2 regions of the Halomonas mongoliensis genome follow, and region 2 is predicted to be linked to the other one. Evidence: predicted binding sites of a transcription regulator. Region 2 holds the regulator's gene; the other holds the start of a gene.
What was found. The regulator sigma-54, encoded in region 2, starts transcription at its own class of promoters, with help from an activator protein. The targets are predictions, from matches to a motif close to TGGCACNNNNNTTGCTNT.
Positions count from the first base shown of each region.

Region 1: a site for sigma-54 is predicted at 3,382-3,399, ahead of ACRYRV_RS12450 (HAD-IIB family hydrolase). Genes of this name have one in related genera too.

Region 1 is NZ_CP199288.1:2,649,794-2,657,186, forward strand. It holds gene pta (phosphate acetyltransferase) at 1-332, opposite strand, end outside; gene ACRYRV_RS12435 (acetate/propionate family kinase) at 329-1,513, opposite strand; gene ACRYRV_RS12440 (EamA family transporter) at 1,653-2,585, shown strand; gene ACRYRV_RS12445 (porin family protein) at 2,727-3,230, shown strand; gene ACRYRV_RS12450 (HAD-IIB family hydrolase) at 3,442-4,377, shown strand; gene ACRYRV_RS12455 (glycosyl transferase) at 4,374-5,600, shown strand; gene ACRYRV_RS12460 (sugar phosphorylase) at 5,609-7,393, opposite strand, start outside.
Region 2 is NZ_CP199288.1:2,876,418-2,883,810, reverse strand. It holds gene ACRYRV_RS13570 (KdsC family phosphatase) at 1-499, shown strand, start outside; gene lptC (LPS export ABC transporter periplasmic protein LptC) at 504-1,088, shown strand; gene lptA (lipopolysaccharide transport periplasmic protein LptA) at 1,085-1,591, shown strand; gene lptB (LPS export ABC transporter ATP-binding protein) at 1,600-2,325, shown strand; gene ACRYRV_RS13550 (RNA polymerase factor sigma-54) at 2,497-3,909, shown strand; gene hpf (ribosome hibernation-promoting factor, HPF/YfiA family) at 4,244-4,552, shown strand; gene ptsN (PTS IIA-like nitrogen regulatory protein PtsN) at 4,560-5,024, shown strand; gene rapZ (RNase adapter RapZ) at 5,070-5,975, shown strand; gene ACRYRV_RS13530 (HPr family phosphocarrier protein) at 5,978-6,247, shown strand; gene pmbA (metalloprotease PmbA) at 6,250-7,393, opposite strand, start outside.

The DNA.
Region 1 (7,393 bases), 230 kb from region 2:
TCGGCGAAGGCCTCCAGGGCGGTCTCCTGCAGCGCCACCACCTGCTCCATCAGGACGTCGAGGCGGTCCTGGCGCAGCAGCCGCTCCATCTCGGCCTGGGGAATCGGCGTTGGCGGGCGTAGTCCCAGGGTGCTGTTGACCAGGGCGCAGGAGCGGTCCGGCCCCGGGCCGTTGAGCTCGTCCTGACGCAGCGGCTTGAGGAAGCCGGCCTTGAGGCCGATGGTGTCCAGCGCCTGGATGAGGCCCAGGCAGGCCGAGGTGAGGCCGGCGCCCTCGCTGGTGGGAACCAGCAGGATGGCCTGGGGGGCGGGGCGGGCAGGGCGCGGTGTCATCGAGGGGTTTCTCCCAGCAGTTGGCGGGTTTCGTCGGCGATACGGCCCTCCTCGTCGGTGGGGATTACCCAGAGGGCGGGCCGGTTTGGCGTCAGGGTATCGATGCGGCCCTCGCGGCCGCGAATCGTCTCGCGGTTGGCCGTGGGGTCCAGGGCGAGGCCGAAGTGGGGCAGCAGGGCCACCACCTTCTCCCGCACCGCGGGCGAGTTCTCGCCGATGCCCCCGGTAAAGAGGATGCCGTCCAGGCGGGGCAGGGCGCAGGAGAGGGCGGCCAGGGACTTGGCGATGCGGTAGCAGAATACCTCCACGGCGAGCGCCGCGCCGGCATGGCCCGCGTCGGCGGCGGCCTCCAGCTCGCGCATGTCGTTGGTCAGCCCCGAGAGGCCCAGCAGGCCGCTCTCCCGGTTGAGTACGCGGTCGATCTTCTCGAGCTCCCAGCCCAGCTGCCGGGCCAGGTGGGCGTGCAGGCCGGGGTCGACGTCGCCGCTGCGGGTGCCCATGACGAGGCCTTCCAGCGGGGTGAGGCCCATGCTGGTGTCGAGGCTCCGGCCCTCCCAGACCGCGGCGGTGGAGCAGCCGTTGCCCAGGTGGGCGGTGAGCCAGCCGCCGGGGTGACCGGCCAGGGCGTCGGCCCGGGCGCTGACATAGGCGTGACTGGTGCCGTGGAAGCCGTAGCGGCGGATGCCGTGGTCGCGGTAGAGCGCCTCGGGCAGGGCGTAGCGGTAGGCCCGCGGCGGCAGGCTCTGGTGGAAGGCGGTGTCGAAGACCGCCACCTGGGGCAGCTCGGGAAAGAGTGCCCGGGTGGCCGCGATGCCCTGCAGATTGGCCGGGTTGTGCAGCGGCGCGAGCGCGCTGGTCGCCTCGATGGCGGCGACGACGTCGTCATCGAGGCGGGCGGCCCGGGTGAAGTGCTCCCCGCCGTGGACGACCCGGTGTCCCACGGCCCCGGGGCGGCGCCCCTCCAGTCCCTCCAGGATCGCCGTCAGGGCCTGGACATGGTCGGCCCTGCCCAGGGGGCGGGTGAAGGATTCGCCCCGGGCATCGGTCCCCTTGAGGCGGGCGTCGTCGCTGCCCAGCCGCTCGGCCAGACCGGTCAGGCGCGGCTGGTCGGCCGCTGCCGGTACCAGAGCGTATTTGATGGAGGAGGAACCGCAGTTGATCACCAGGACCGGGTCGTTCATCGACGCTCCTTGACGTTTTGGTTTGGACTTTAGTCTAACATGTCGCCTGGGTAGGTAGTCTGTTAACGGCTTGACCCGCATCATGTCATGAGACGCAACCGCATTTCCTTCCCGTCACACTCTGCACGGAAACCGTGACATGTCGAGTCCCCCTGCCGCTTCGGCAGCGCCTGCCGCCTTTCCCCGGCCGCTGGCCCTGGCCCTGATGTGCGCCCTGGCCACCCTGTTCGCCGCCAACCATGTGGCGGCCCGGGTTGCCTTCGACGACGGCGCGGGGCTCCTGCTGGCGATCCTGCTGCGCTCCGGGGTCGCCGCCCTGGCGTTGGCGGCGCTGGTGGTGCTCCAGCGCAAGTCGTGGCGGCTGCCCGCCGGTAGCGGTCGCTGGCAGCTGGCGGTGGGGCTGCTGGTGGCGGTGCAGAGCCTCTGCCTCTACTCGGCGGTGGCGCGCATTCCCGTGGTGGTGGCGCTACTGCTGATGAACACCATGCCGATCCAGCTGGCGCTGCTCTCCTGGGCGCTGGGCGGGCCGCGGCCCAGCGGCCGGGCGGCGCTGATCATGGGGGTGATCCTGGTGGGGCTGGTGGTGGTGCTGGACGTGCCCGCCTGGCTCGGCGATCCCGCGGCCATGGGGCCGGGCTGGCTCGCCGGGGTGGCCTTCGGCCTGGCCGCCGCTGCCGCCTTCGCGGTGGCGCTCTGGATCACCGAGCACCGCCTGGGCGAGGTGGGCAGCACCCTGCGCAGCCTGCTCACCATGCTCACCGTGCTGGTGGCCATGGTCGTCGCCGGGGGACTCGGGCTGGTGCCGGGCGGCATGGCGCTGCCCCAGTCGCCGCCCGGCTGGATGGGCCTTGGGCTCCTGGCGCTCCTCTATGCGGTGGCCTTCTCCACACTTTTCATCACGGTGCCCAGGCTCGACATGGCCCGCAATGCTCCGGCCATGAACATGGAGCCGGTGGCCGCCCTGGTGCTGGGCTACCTGGTGCTCGGTCAGGCGCTTACCCCGGTGCAGCTGCTGGGCGGCGGTATCGTGCTGGCGGGGATCGTGGCGCTGGGACTCTCGAAGCGGGCCTAGCGAGGCGGCATCGCCCGCCAGCGTCGCCCACCGGCGACTCGCCTTGGCGCGCATTTGCACATTTCTGACCTTGAGTCTGGCGTGTCGGGCTACCACACTGAGGCGTGTTGTGGAACAGTGTTCTTTAATCAGGAGGTTGCCATGAAACGCCTTACCCTTGCGGCCGCAACCGCTGCCCTCTTTGCTGCCGGCGCGGCTACCAGCGCCCAGGCCCAGCAGGCCTTCTACCCCCAGCCCTACATCGGCGGCGACGCCATGTTCTGGGACCTCAACCCCGATGGGCCCGCCTCCAGCCGCGATAGCGTCGGCCTGCGCCTCAACGGCGGCATGCAGCTCAACGAGTACTTCGCCGTGGAGGGCCACCTGGGTGGCGGCGGCTCCGATGGCCCCGTCGAGCTCGACTACCTGATCGGCGCCTATGCCAAGGGTATCCTGCCGGTGGCCCCGGAGTTCCGCCTCTATGGCCTGGCCGGCTTCACCGAGGTGGACTTCGATATCGACCGCGAAAGCGGCTTCTCCTACGGCGCCGGCGCCGAGTTCGATGTGGCGCCCCAGCTGTCGATTGGTGCGGACTATATGCGCTACCTGGACAAGTCTGACTACACCTTCGATGCGGCAAGCGTGGGTCTTCGCTACCGCTTCTGATCGGCAGCCAGCGCCTTCCGCTCTGGTTCGACCAGAGCATCCTGCACCCCGAGGCCCTGCGTCTCGGGGTGCACTTTTTTGGTGCGTTGCGTTGCCCCTGCGTGGTGCAGGTGAGGCCCGCCGGTGCGCGTTATCCGCTTATTGCGACGCTTGGCACGCCCTGTGCAAGGTCCTGGGAGAGAGACCTGACCTGTCTGCCCCGGGAGCTGCCATGATCGATTCACCTGGAACCCCATCTGGAAAGGCGCCGGATGCCGGCCTCGACGCCTTTACCCCGCGCCTGTTGTTCACCGACCTGGATGGCTCGCTGCTCGACCACCACAGCTACGACTGGGGCCCGGCGCGCCCCTGGCTGGCCCAGCTCAAGCAGCTCGGCGTGCCGGTCATTCCGGTGACCAGCAAGACCCGCAGCGAGATCGTGCCCCTGCGCCAGGCCCTGGGCCTGGCCGACACCCCCTTCATCGCCGAGAACGGCGCCGTGGTGGGGCTGCCGCTGGCCTGGTGCCATGCCCGCATCGACCGTCCCGGCCCCGATGGCCTGGCTATCCGCACCCTGGGGGTGGACATCGGCTTCGTGCGCAAGCGCCTGGCGGTGTGGCGCGAGCGGCTCGGCGTGCGCTTCACCACCATGAGCGAGATGTCTCTGGACGAGCTGGTCGACTACACCGGCCTTCCCGAGCCCGAGGCGCGCCTGGCGCGGATGCGCGAGGGCAGCGAGCCGCTGGTCTGGGAGGACGACGAGTCGCGGCTCGAGGGCTTTCGCGAGGGACTCGCCGGCGACGGCCTGCAGCTGGTGCGGGGCGGGCGCTTCTGGCACGCCACCGGCACCGTGCACAAGGGGAGCGCGGTGAGCTGGCTGATCGAGCGCTTCGAGGCGCTGCGCGGCCGGCGGCCGCTGACCCTGGCGCTGGGGGATGGCCCCAACGATATTCCCATGCTCGAGGCGGTGGACCAGGCGGTGGTGATCCGCGGCTGCCACGGCCTTGACGTGTCGCCGCGGCAGCCGTCGCTCTATCGCAGCGAAGCGACCGGCCCCGCCGGCTGGGCCGAGGGGGTGGCCCACTGGTGGGGGCGAGCCGACCGCCGGGTGATTCCGGCGGTGCTACGTGAAGCGACCCCGGCGTCGCTGGAGGAGAGCCTGCCATGAGCGACTTCCATCAGAACGGCATCATCACCGACTTCCACAACCTGACGCGGCGCCCGGTGGCGGCCCTTGAAGCCGAGCTTGTCGAGTTCGGCCGCCGCCGGCCCATGAGCCTGATTCTGCCTTCGCTCTACTCGGAGCTTGAGGGGCCCGCGCTTGAGCATATCGTCGAGACCCTGGCCGGGGTGCCCTACCTGGACGAGATCGTGATCGGGCTGGACCGGGCCGATCGCGAGCAGTTCCTGCACGCCCGCAAGTTCTTCGCCCGCCTGCCCCAGCGCCACCGCATCCTCTGGAACGATGGCCCGCGACTGCGCGCCCTGGATGCGGAGCTGGCCGAGCAGGGGCTCTCGCCCCAGGAGCCCGGCAAGGGGCGCAACGTCTGGTTCTGCGCCGGCTATGTGCAGGCCTCCGGGCGCGGCGCCGTGGTCGGGCTTCACGACTGCGACATCCTCACCTATGACCGGGGCCTGCTGGCGCGGCTCTTCTACCCGGTGGCCCACCCCCACTTCAACTACGAGTTCTGCAAGGGCTACTACCCGCGCATCGCCGAGGGCAAGCTCAACGGGCGGGTGTCGCGGCTGATGGTGACGCCGCTGCTGCGAGCGCTCAAGCAGATGCACGGGCCGCTGCCCTACCTGGAGTACCTGGACAGCTACCGCTACCCGCTCTCCGGAGAGTTCGCCATGCGCGCCGAGGTGCTCGACGGCATCCGTATCCCGGCGGACTGGGGCCTGGAGATCGGCGTGCTCTCCGAGGTGCACCGCAACCACTCCACCAAGCGGCTCTGCCAGGTGGACCTGGCCGACTGCTACGACCACAAGCACCAGCCGGTTTCGGAGGAGGATGCCTCGGGCGGGCTCAACCGCATGAGCCTGGATATCGCCAAGGCGCTCTACCGCAAGCTGGCCACCCAGGGGGTGACCTTCAGCGCCGAAGGGTTCCGCACCCTCAAGGCCACCTACTACCGCCTGGCCCTGGACCTGATCGAGGCCTACCACCACGACGCCGTGATGAACGGCCTCGCCCTGGACCGCCACGCCGAGGAGCGCGCCGTGGAGCTCTTCGCTGCCAACCTGCTGGAGGCGGGCAGCGTCTTTCTCGACAACCCCGGCGAGCGTCCCTTCATTCCCAGCTGGAACCGGGTTCGCTCGGCGATCCCGGACCTGCTCGATCGCCTCCACGACGCCGTGGAGGCGGATAACGACCCTCGCGGGGAGCCGTAAGCCACGACTCACGACTCACGCACCAGCCACAGGGTGCGGTAGGGGGCGAGGCTCTCCACCGGCGCCCAGGGCTCGTTTTCCAGCAGATTGAACCACTCCCCCTCGGCCAGCGCCGCCACTTCCAGTGGCTGGCGCTGGTCGCTGACGTTGTGGATCGCCAGCAGGCGGCGGCCATCGTTCAGCGGGCCGCGCTCCACCACCAGCAGCCCCGGCGGGGCGGGGTGCACCCGCTGGGGGGCGTCGGGATGGAAGCAGGGCTCCGCCCGGCGCACGGCCAGGCGCCGCTTGAGGGCCAGGAAGACGTCTCGGGTCGGGGTGTGGCGGCTGTCGAGCAGCTCATCGAGCTCGTTCAGGCGCCAGCGGCGGCGATTGATGGAGCGCAGCCGGCCGCTGCGCTCCACGCCTTCCAGGTCGTTGGGGGTGGCGATCAGGCAGTGCAGGTAGAGCGCCGGAATGCCCCGCAGGGCCAGCATCAGGTGCTGGCTGCAGAGGAAGCGCTCCACCTGCCAGGGGTCGGGGCCGCGCCGGGTGCCCCGCATGGCGTCGAACCAGGTGATGTTGATCTCGTAGGGAATGTCCGTGCCGTCGGCGCGCCTTCGCATGCTGACGAAGCCGCCGAAGCGGTGCATCAGCTCCAGCAGCGCCTCGATCTCGTGGGGGGGCAGCCAGCCCTCCAGGGGGCGCACGCCGATGCCGTCGTGGCTGGCGGTGAAGTTGAGGTAGCTGCACCCCGGCGGTAGCTCGGGCAGGCTCTCGAGCCAGTCGGCCAGCAGGGTGGCATCGCCGGCGGTGAGGGTGTGCAGCAGCAGCGGCGGCAGCGAGAACTGGTAGACCAGGTGCGCCTCGTCGGGCTCCCCACCTTCTGCAAGACGTTCCAGACCAAAGTAGCTGAGGTTCTCGTGGTGGGGCACGTTGGTCTCGGTGAGCAGCAGGGTACCCGGCGCCACATGGTCCACCACGGCGCGCAGCAGGCGCACCACCTCGTGGGTCTGGGGCAGGTGGATGCAGGGGGTGCCTATCTCCTTCCAGAGGTAGGCGATGGCGTCGAGGCGGACGATGCGGGCGCCCTGGCTGAGGTAGAAGAGCAGGATGCCGATGAACTCCAGCAGCACGTCCGGATTGGCGAAGTTCAGGTCGATCTGGTCCTCGGAGAAGGTGGCCCAGAGGTGGCGGGTGCCGCGGCGGGTAGGCACCGGCACCAGCAGCGGCGAGCTGCGCGGGCGGACTACCGCCGAGAGGTCGGTCTCCGGGTCCATCTCGATGAAGTAATCGCGCCCCGGCTGGCTGCCGGTCAGGTAGTCGACGAACCAGAGCGACTCCCGCGAGACATGGTTGAGCACCAGGTCCACCGCCAGGTCGCGCCCCTTGGCCAGGGCGCGGATCTGCTCCCAGTCGCCCAGCGCCGGGTCCACCTCCCGGTAGTGAATCACCGAGAAGCCGTCGTCGCTGCTCCAGGGGAAGAAGGGCAGCAGGTGCACGCCGCTGAAGGTATCGGGCAGGCGCTCATCGAGGAAGTCCCCCAGCACCTCGAGGGGTGGGCGGTCGCCGTCGAGGAGGCTGTCGCCGTAGCCGATCAGCCACTGGTCCCGCTCGCTCCACAGCGGTGCGGGGGATTCACCCCGGGAGGGCGCCGGCGAGGGCGGTGCCTGATGGCCCAGCAGGGTGAGCAGGCGGCGCAGCACCTCCTCGGCGCGTTCGCCATACAGCAGGTCAAGGTGCGCCTGGGCGCGGCGGCGAAAGCCATCGGCGTCCAGCAGCGTGGCGAGTGAGGGGGTGAAGATGGGGGAGACGGT
Region 2 (7,393 bases):
CCTGCTGGCCCTGGACGTGGACGGCGTGCTGACCGACGGCCAGCTCTACTTCCAGGCCGACGGCATCGAGATCAAGGCCTTCAACGTCCAGGACGGCCACGGCCTCAAGCTGCTCAAGCGCGCCGGCATCCAGGTGGCGCTGATCACCGGCCGCGACTCTCCCACGGTCAGCCGCCGCGCGGCGGCACTGGGCATCCAGCACGTCTTCCAGGGGGTGGAGCGCAAGCTGCCGGTGCTCCGCGACCTCTGCGCCCGCCTGGGCCTGGAGTTCGACCAGGTGGCCTACTGCGGCGACGACATGCCCGACGTGGGCGCCATCCGCCGCGCCGGCGTCGGCATCAGCGTGCCCAACGCCCCGGAGTACATCCAGAAGCACGCCGACTGGGTCACCGTGAAGGGCGGCGGCCAGGGCGCCGCCCGCGAGATCGCCGACACCCTGCTCAAGGCCCAGGGCCACTGGGACGCGGTGATCGACACCTACCTGCACGGGGCCGGCTGAGCCCATGGCGCTGCCGCGGCCGTCGTTCCGAGTCTGGCTCTTCCTGCTGCTGGTGGCCCTGGGCGGCGTGCTGGTGCTGCTCGATTCGCGCAGCGCCCGGGAGCCCGGCGCCGTGCCCCGGGACGCCGCCGGCGAGCCCGACTTCTACCTGGAGGGGGCGCGGCTGACCCGCTTCGACGGCGAGGGGCGCGCCCACCAGCGCCTCGACACCCCGCGCCTGGTGCATACGCCCCACGACGACGTCACCCGTCTCGAGGCGCCGGATGCCCGCCTCTACGACCGTGCCGGGCGGGTCTGGCTCGCCGAGGCCGAGAGCGGCGTGCTCGGCCCTGGCGGCAACCCCCTGACCCTCACCGGCAGCGCCCGGCTTCACGCCCCCGAGGAGCGCTGGCGGCTCGACACCGAGGTGCTTCACTACGACGCCGAGCGCGGCCACGCCTGGAGCGACACCCCGGCCCTGCTCCGGCAGCCGCCCCAGCGCATGAGCGGGGAGCGCTTCGACGCCTGGCTCCATGACAATCAGGCCCGCCTGACCGACAATGTGCGCGGCCACCATCCGCCCGAGACCCGAGAGGACTCCCCGCCATGAAGCGAACCTCCGCCCTGCTGCTCTGCCTGCTGCTGCCCCTGGTCAGCGCCCCGACCCTGGCCCAGGGCCGCGACGCCGAGGCCCCCATCGAGGTGGAGGCCGACCGCCTCGATCTGGATGACCGCGCCGGCACCGCCGTCTATACCGGCGACGTGGACATCCGCCAGGGCAGCATGCGCCTGACCGGCGACCGGGTGGAGATCCAGCGCAACGCCCAGGGCCAGCTCTCCCGCGCCGTCGCCACCGGCGATCGCGCCTACCTCGAGCAGCAGCCCGACCCGGGCGAGCCGCCGGTGCGCGGCTGGGGGCGGACCGTCATCTACCACGTGGCCGAACGGCGCATGGAGCTGATCGACCGCGCCGAGCTGCACCAGGGCGGCGACACCTTCGACGGCGGCTACCTGGAGTACTTCCTCGATCGCCGCGTCGTCCACGCCCGCAGCGAAGGCGAGGGCGTCGAAGGGCGCCAGCGCATCCGCATGACCCTCCAGCCCGAGCAGTAAGGTCGCCCATGAAGACTCTCCACGCCCGCCACCTGGCCAAGAGCTACAAGCGTCGCCGGGTCGTGCAGGACATCAGCCTGTCGATCCGCCAGGGCAGCATCGTCGGGCTGCTCGGCCCCAACGGCGCCGGCAAGACCACCTCCTTCTACATGATCGTGGGGCTGGTGCGCGCCGACGCCGGCGAGGTGGCCATCGACGAGCTGGACCTGTCCCGTGCCGCCATGCACGAGCGCGCCCGGGCCGGGATCGGCTACCTGCCCCAGGAGGCGTCAATCTTCCGCAAGCTGTCGGTGGCCGACAACATCATGGCGATCCTCGAGACCCGCAAGGATCTCGACCGCGAGGGGCGCCACGCCCGCCTCGAGGAGCTCCTCGAGGAGTTCCACGTGACCCATATCCGCGACAACCTCGGCATGAGCCTCTCCGGCGGCGAGCGCCGCCGGGTGGAGATCGCCCGCGCCCTGGCCACGGAGCCTGCCTTCATCCTCCTCGATGAGCCCTTCGCCGGGGTCGATCCGATCTCGGTGGGGGAGATCAAGGGGATCATACGCCAGCTCAAGGCCCGCGACATCGGCGTGCTGATCACCGACCACAACGTCCGCGAGACCCTCGACATCTGCGACACCGCCTATATCGTCGGCGACGGCCAGATCATCGCCGAGGGCAATGCCGAGGCGATCCTCGCCAACCAGCGGGTACGCGATGTCTACCTGGGCCAGGACTTCCGGCTCTAGCCACCCGCCGCTTACCTACACAGCTTGCTGATATACCAGCCGTTCTTGCCTGGCGGCATGACAATTGCGCATGGCACGAAAGTTGCAGACATTGACGGAGAAAGGCGCTTGCATCGCCCATCGCCGCCGGCTAGGGTGAAGGCTTTCCACACCCGAGGGACTCGTTAGACCATGGCCATGAAAGCCTCCCTCCAGCTGCGCGTCGGTACCCAGCTGACCATGACGCCTCAGCTGCAGCAGGCCATCGCCCTGCTTCAGCTCTCCACCCTGGACCTGCGCCAGGAGATCCAGCAGGCACTGGAAGCCAACCCCATGCTGGAGCTCGACGAGGGCTTCGGCGAACAGGCGGTCAGCGAGGCCCCCGAAGCGGAGTGGGCCAGCGAGATCCCCGACCAGCTGGCCACCGACAGCGACTGGTCGGACACCTACCAGGACTTCAGCGCCCCCGCCTCCGGCGGCGAAGGGCCAGATTTCGAACGCGAGGCCGCCGGCCAGAGCCTGCAGGGCCACCTCAGCTGGCAGCTGGCCATGACCGACCTCACGCCTCGGGAGCAGCAGATCGCCGAGAGCCTGATCGACGCGGTGGATGACGCCGGCTACCTGGCCCAGCCCCTGGAGGAGATCCGCGACGGCCTGCGGGACCAGGGTCTCGAGGGACTGCGCAGCGCCGAGGTGGAGCAGGTACTGCTGCGCCTGCAGCAGTTCGAGCCTACCGGGGTCTTTGCCCGGGAGCTGCGCGAATGCCTGCTGCTGCAGCTGGCCGCGCTGCCCGACGACACCCCCCTGCTGCCCCAGGCGCGCCGGCTGGTGCGCCAGTTCCTCGAGGCGCTGGCCGGCGGCGACCGCCGCCTGCTCAAGCGCCGCCTCGGCCTCGACGACGACACCCTGGACGCGGCCATCGCCCTGGTCCGCTCCCTGGACCCCCGTCCCGGCAGCGCCTTCGCCGGCACCACCAGCGACTACGTCACTCCCGACCTGGTGGCGCGCCACGACAGCCACGGCTGGCACGTGGAGCTCAACCCCGAGGCGCTGCCCCGGCTGCGCATTCAGCCCGACTACGCCGCCCTGGTCCGCCGCGCGGACAAGAGCCAGGACAACCAGTTCCTCAAGGACCATCTCCAGGAGGCGCGCTGGCTGATGAAGAGCCTCTCCAGCCGCAACGACACCCTGCTCAGGGTGGGGCGCGAGATCATGGCCCGCCAGCTGGACTTCCTGGAGCAGGGCGAGGAGGCGATGAAGCCGCTGATCCTGGCCGATATCGCCCAGGCAGTGGAGATGCACGAGTCCACCATCTCCCGGGTCACCACCCAGAAGTACATCCATACCCCCAGGGGCGTCTTCGAGCTCAAGTACTTCTTCTCCAGCCAGGTGGGCGGCGGCGAGGGAGACGCCCACTCCAGCACCGCCATCCGCGCCCGGATCCGCAAGCTGATCCAGGAGGAGACGCCGCGCAAGCCCCTCTCCGACAGCAAGCTGGTGGCCCTGCTCGACGAGGCCGGTATCCAGGTGGCCAGAAGGACGGTAGCCAAGTACCGCGAAGCTATGGGCATTCCGGCCTCCAGCGAGCGCAAGCGGCTCAGGTAATGCAGGACCGTAGCGCTCTCAAGGGTCGGCCGCGAAGCCGTGGGCATTCCGGCCTCCAGCGAGCGCAAGCGGCTCAGGTAATGCAGGACCGTAGCGCTCTCAAGGGTCGGCCGCGAAGCCGTGGGCATTCCGGCCTCCAGCGAGCGCAAGCGGCTGCGCTGAACCCCACTCCCCAGCATGCCCCATCCGCACGGTCCGGGCAGCGTCTCCCGGGCACGAGCGAAGGTCGCGATGACCTGCATCACTGCGGCGCGCGGCGTCACCGCCACAGGGGGTATGCAAGGCAGGAAAAAGGGTTACAATCGAGGCACCACCAACGAGCAAGGAGCGTGTCATGCAAGTCAATATCACCGGCCATCATGTGGAACTGACCGACGCCCTGCGTGGCTATGTGAACGAGAAACTGGCACGCGTGGAGCGCCACTACGACAACATCACCAATGTGCAGGTGACCCTGTCCGTGGAGAAGGAGCGCCAGCTCGCCGCCTGCACCCTGCACGCCGCCGGTGCCGACCTGCACGCCGAGGCCCAGGACGGCGACATGTATGCCGCCATCGACGCCCTGGCCGACAAGCTGGACCGTCAGCTGGTCAAGCACAAGGAGAAGGCACAGGCCCGCGCCCAGGGCGCCGGCGCTCGCTGATCCGACCATGTCACTGGAAGCCATCCTGCCCCCGGAGCGCACCCTGTTCGGCGTGCCCGGGGGCAGCAAGAAAAGGGTACTGGAGTTCTTCAGCACCTTCATCGCCCAGAACACCCCGAGCCTCGACAGCCAGGAGGTCTTCAGCCGGCTGATCGGGCGTGAGCGTCTGGGCAGTACCGGCATCGGCAACGGGGTAGCCATCCCCCACGCCAGAAGCCCCCACTGCAAGGGGCCCATCGCCGGCTTCCTGAAGCTGGCCGAGCCCGTGGACTTCGACGCCATCGACGGCGAACCGGTGGACCTGGTGTTCGTGCTGCTGGTGCCCGAAGAGGCCGATGACGCCCACCTGGCGCTGCTGGCCCAGGTGGCCGGCGTGATGAACGACGCCGAGACACGCACCGCCCTGCGCCGCAGTGAAAGCCAGCGCGAACTGCACGAACGGCTGCTCGAAGCGATCCGACGACAGGCGTGACCACATCCCGGGCCACCCGGCCAGTTTGACGACCAGGAGACCCCCATGCAGCTCGTGATCATCAGCGGCCGCTCCGGTTCAGGCAAGTCGATCGCGCTGCAGGCCCTGGAGGACCTGGGCTACTACGCCATCGACAACCTTCCGGCCATGCTGCTCGGCTCACTGGTCGATGAGCTGGGCAGCTCGGAATCCCCGCGCTCCTCCATCGCCGTCAGCATCGATGCCCGCAACCTGCCCCAGGCCCTGGAGAGCTTCCCGGCCCAGCTGCAGGCGCTCCAGGCCCGCGGCATCGCCTGCCAGGTGATCTACCTCACCGCCGATGCCCGCATCCTGATCGAACGCTACTCCGCCACCCGACGCCGCCACCCGCTGACCCGGGAGAGCGACATGACCCTGGCCGAGGCCATCGACAGCGAGGAGCTGGCGCTCTCGGAGATCCGCGACCTGGCCGACCTGGTGATCGACACCTCGCGCCTCTCGGTGCACGAGCTGCGTCGACGCATCGGCGATCAGGTAGCGCGCCACCAGCCCGACCAGCTCACCCTCACCATCGAGTCCTTCGGCTTCAAGCGCGGCGTGCCCCTGGATGCCGACCTGGTGTTCGACGCCCGCTGCCTGCCCAACCCCTACTGGGACCCGCAGCTGCGTGCCGCCACCGGCCGCGACGCCGAGGTGGTCGAGTTCCTCGAGGCCTATCCTCTGGTGGAGGCGATGCGTGCCGATATCCAGGCCTGGGTGGAGCGCTGGCTGCCCGCCTACAAGGCCAGCCACCGCAGCTACCTGACGGTGGCCGTCGGCTGCACGGGGGGCCAGCACCGCTCGGTCTACCTGGCCGAGCGGCTCGCCGCCGGCCTGGCCGCCACCCACCCTCTGGTGCGCCTGCGCCACCGCGAGCTGGGCATCCATGACGCCCTGCCCCCTCCCGACGACACCTCTCATCAAGGAAGTTGAGCGTGCCGCAACGCAAGCTGACCCTCACCAACAAGCGCGGCCTGCACGCCCGCGCCGCCACCAAGCTGGTCCAGTGCTGCCAACCCTTCCAGGCCCGCGTCAGCGTGGCCAACGGCGCCCTCCAGGGGGACGCCGCCAATATCATGTCGCTGCTGATGCTGGCCGCCCCCTGCGGCACCGAACTGACGGTGAGCGCCGAGGGCGAGGACGCCGAAGCGGCCCTCGCTGCCATAGAGGCGCTGTTCGAGGCCCGCTTCGACGAGGATGAGTGACCTCAGCCGCCGGCGACGGTCATCTCGCCGATCAGCCAGCTGCCGGTGTGGATGCTGCCCCGGGTGTCGGTATCGCTGCCGATGCCGGAAAGCCCCTTGAACATCGCCTCCAGGTTGCCGGCGATGGTGAACTCCTCCACCGGGTGCTGGATCTCGCCGTTCTCCACCCAGAAGCCCGCCGCCCCCCGGGAGTAGTCCCCGGTCACGGCGTTGACCCCCTGGCCCATCAGCTCGGTAACCAGCACCCCGCGCCCCATGCGGGCGAGCAGCTCCTCCCGGCTGGCCAGCGGCGCCTCGATGCGCAGGTTGCGGGCACCGCCGGCGTTGCCGGTGGTCTGCATCCCCAGGCGCCGGGCACTGTAGGCGGAGAGCATATAGCTGGCCAGGCGGCCATTCTCGATGAAGACGTTGTCCCGGGTCTGGACGCCGTCGCCGTCGAAGGGAGAGCTCGCCATGGCCCCCACCTCCATGGGTCGCTCCTGGAGGCTGAACCACTCCGGGAAGAGCGGCTCGCCCAGGCGGTCGCAGAGGAAGGAGGCCTGGCGATAGAGGGCCCCCCCGGCGATGGCCCCCATCAGCGAGCCGACCAGCCCCGATGCCAGGGTCGGGTCGAAGAGCACCGGCATCCGCCCCGTGGCCGGACGGCGGGCGCCCAGACGGCGCAGGGTGCGCTCGGCGGCGCTCTCGCCGACCTTCTCGGGGGCCAGCAGGTCCCGCGGGTTGCGCGCGGAGCTGTAGTCGTAGTCCCGCTGCATGCCGCCCTCGTCGCCGGCGATCAGCATGCAGGAGAGCGAATGACGGCTGCCGCGCTGGCTGCCCAGGAAGCCGTGGCTGTTGGCATAGACCCGCACCCCCTCGCCGCTGGAGAGGGAAGCGCCGTCGGAGCTACGGATGCCGGGGCGCTGGCGGCCGGCGGACTCGCAGGCCAGCGCCAGCTCGATGGCCTCTTCGGTGGAGAGCGGCCAGGGGTGGTGGACATCGAGGTCGGGCAGCTCGGTGGCCATCAGCTCGGCATCGGCGAGCCCCGCGGCCGGATCCTCACCGGTGTGGCGGGCGATGGCGATGGCCTTCTCCACCACGGCGCGGATCGACGCCTCGCCGGCGTCGGTGGAGGAGGCGCTGCCCTTGCGTCTGCCCAGGTAGACG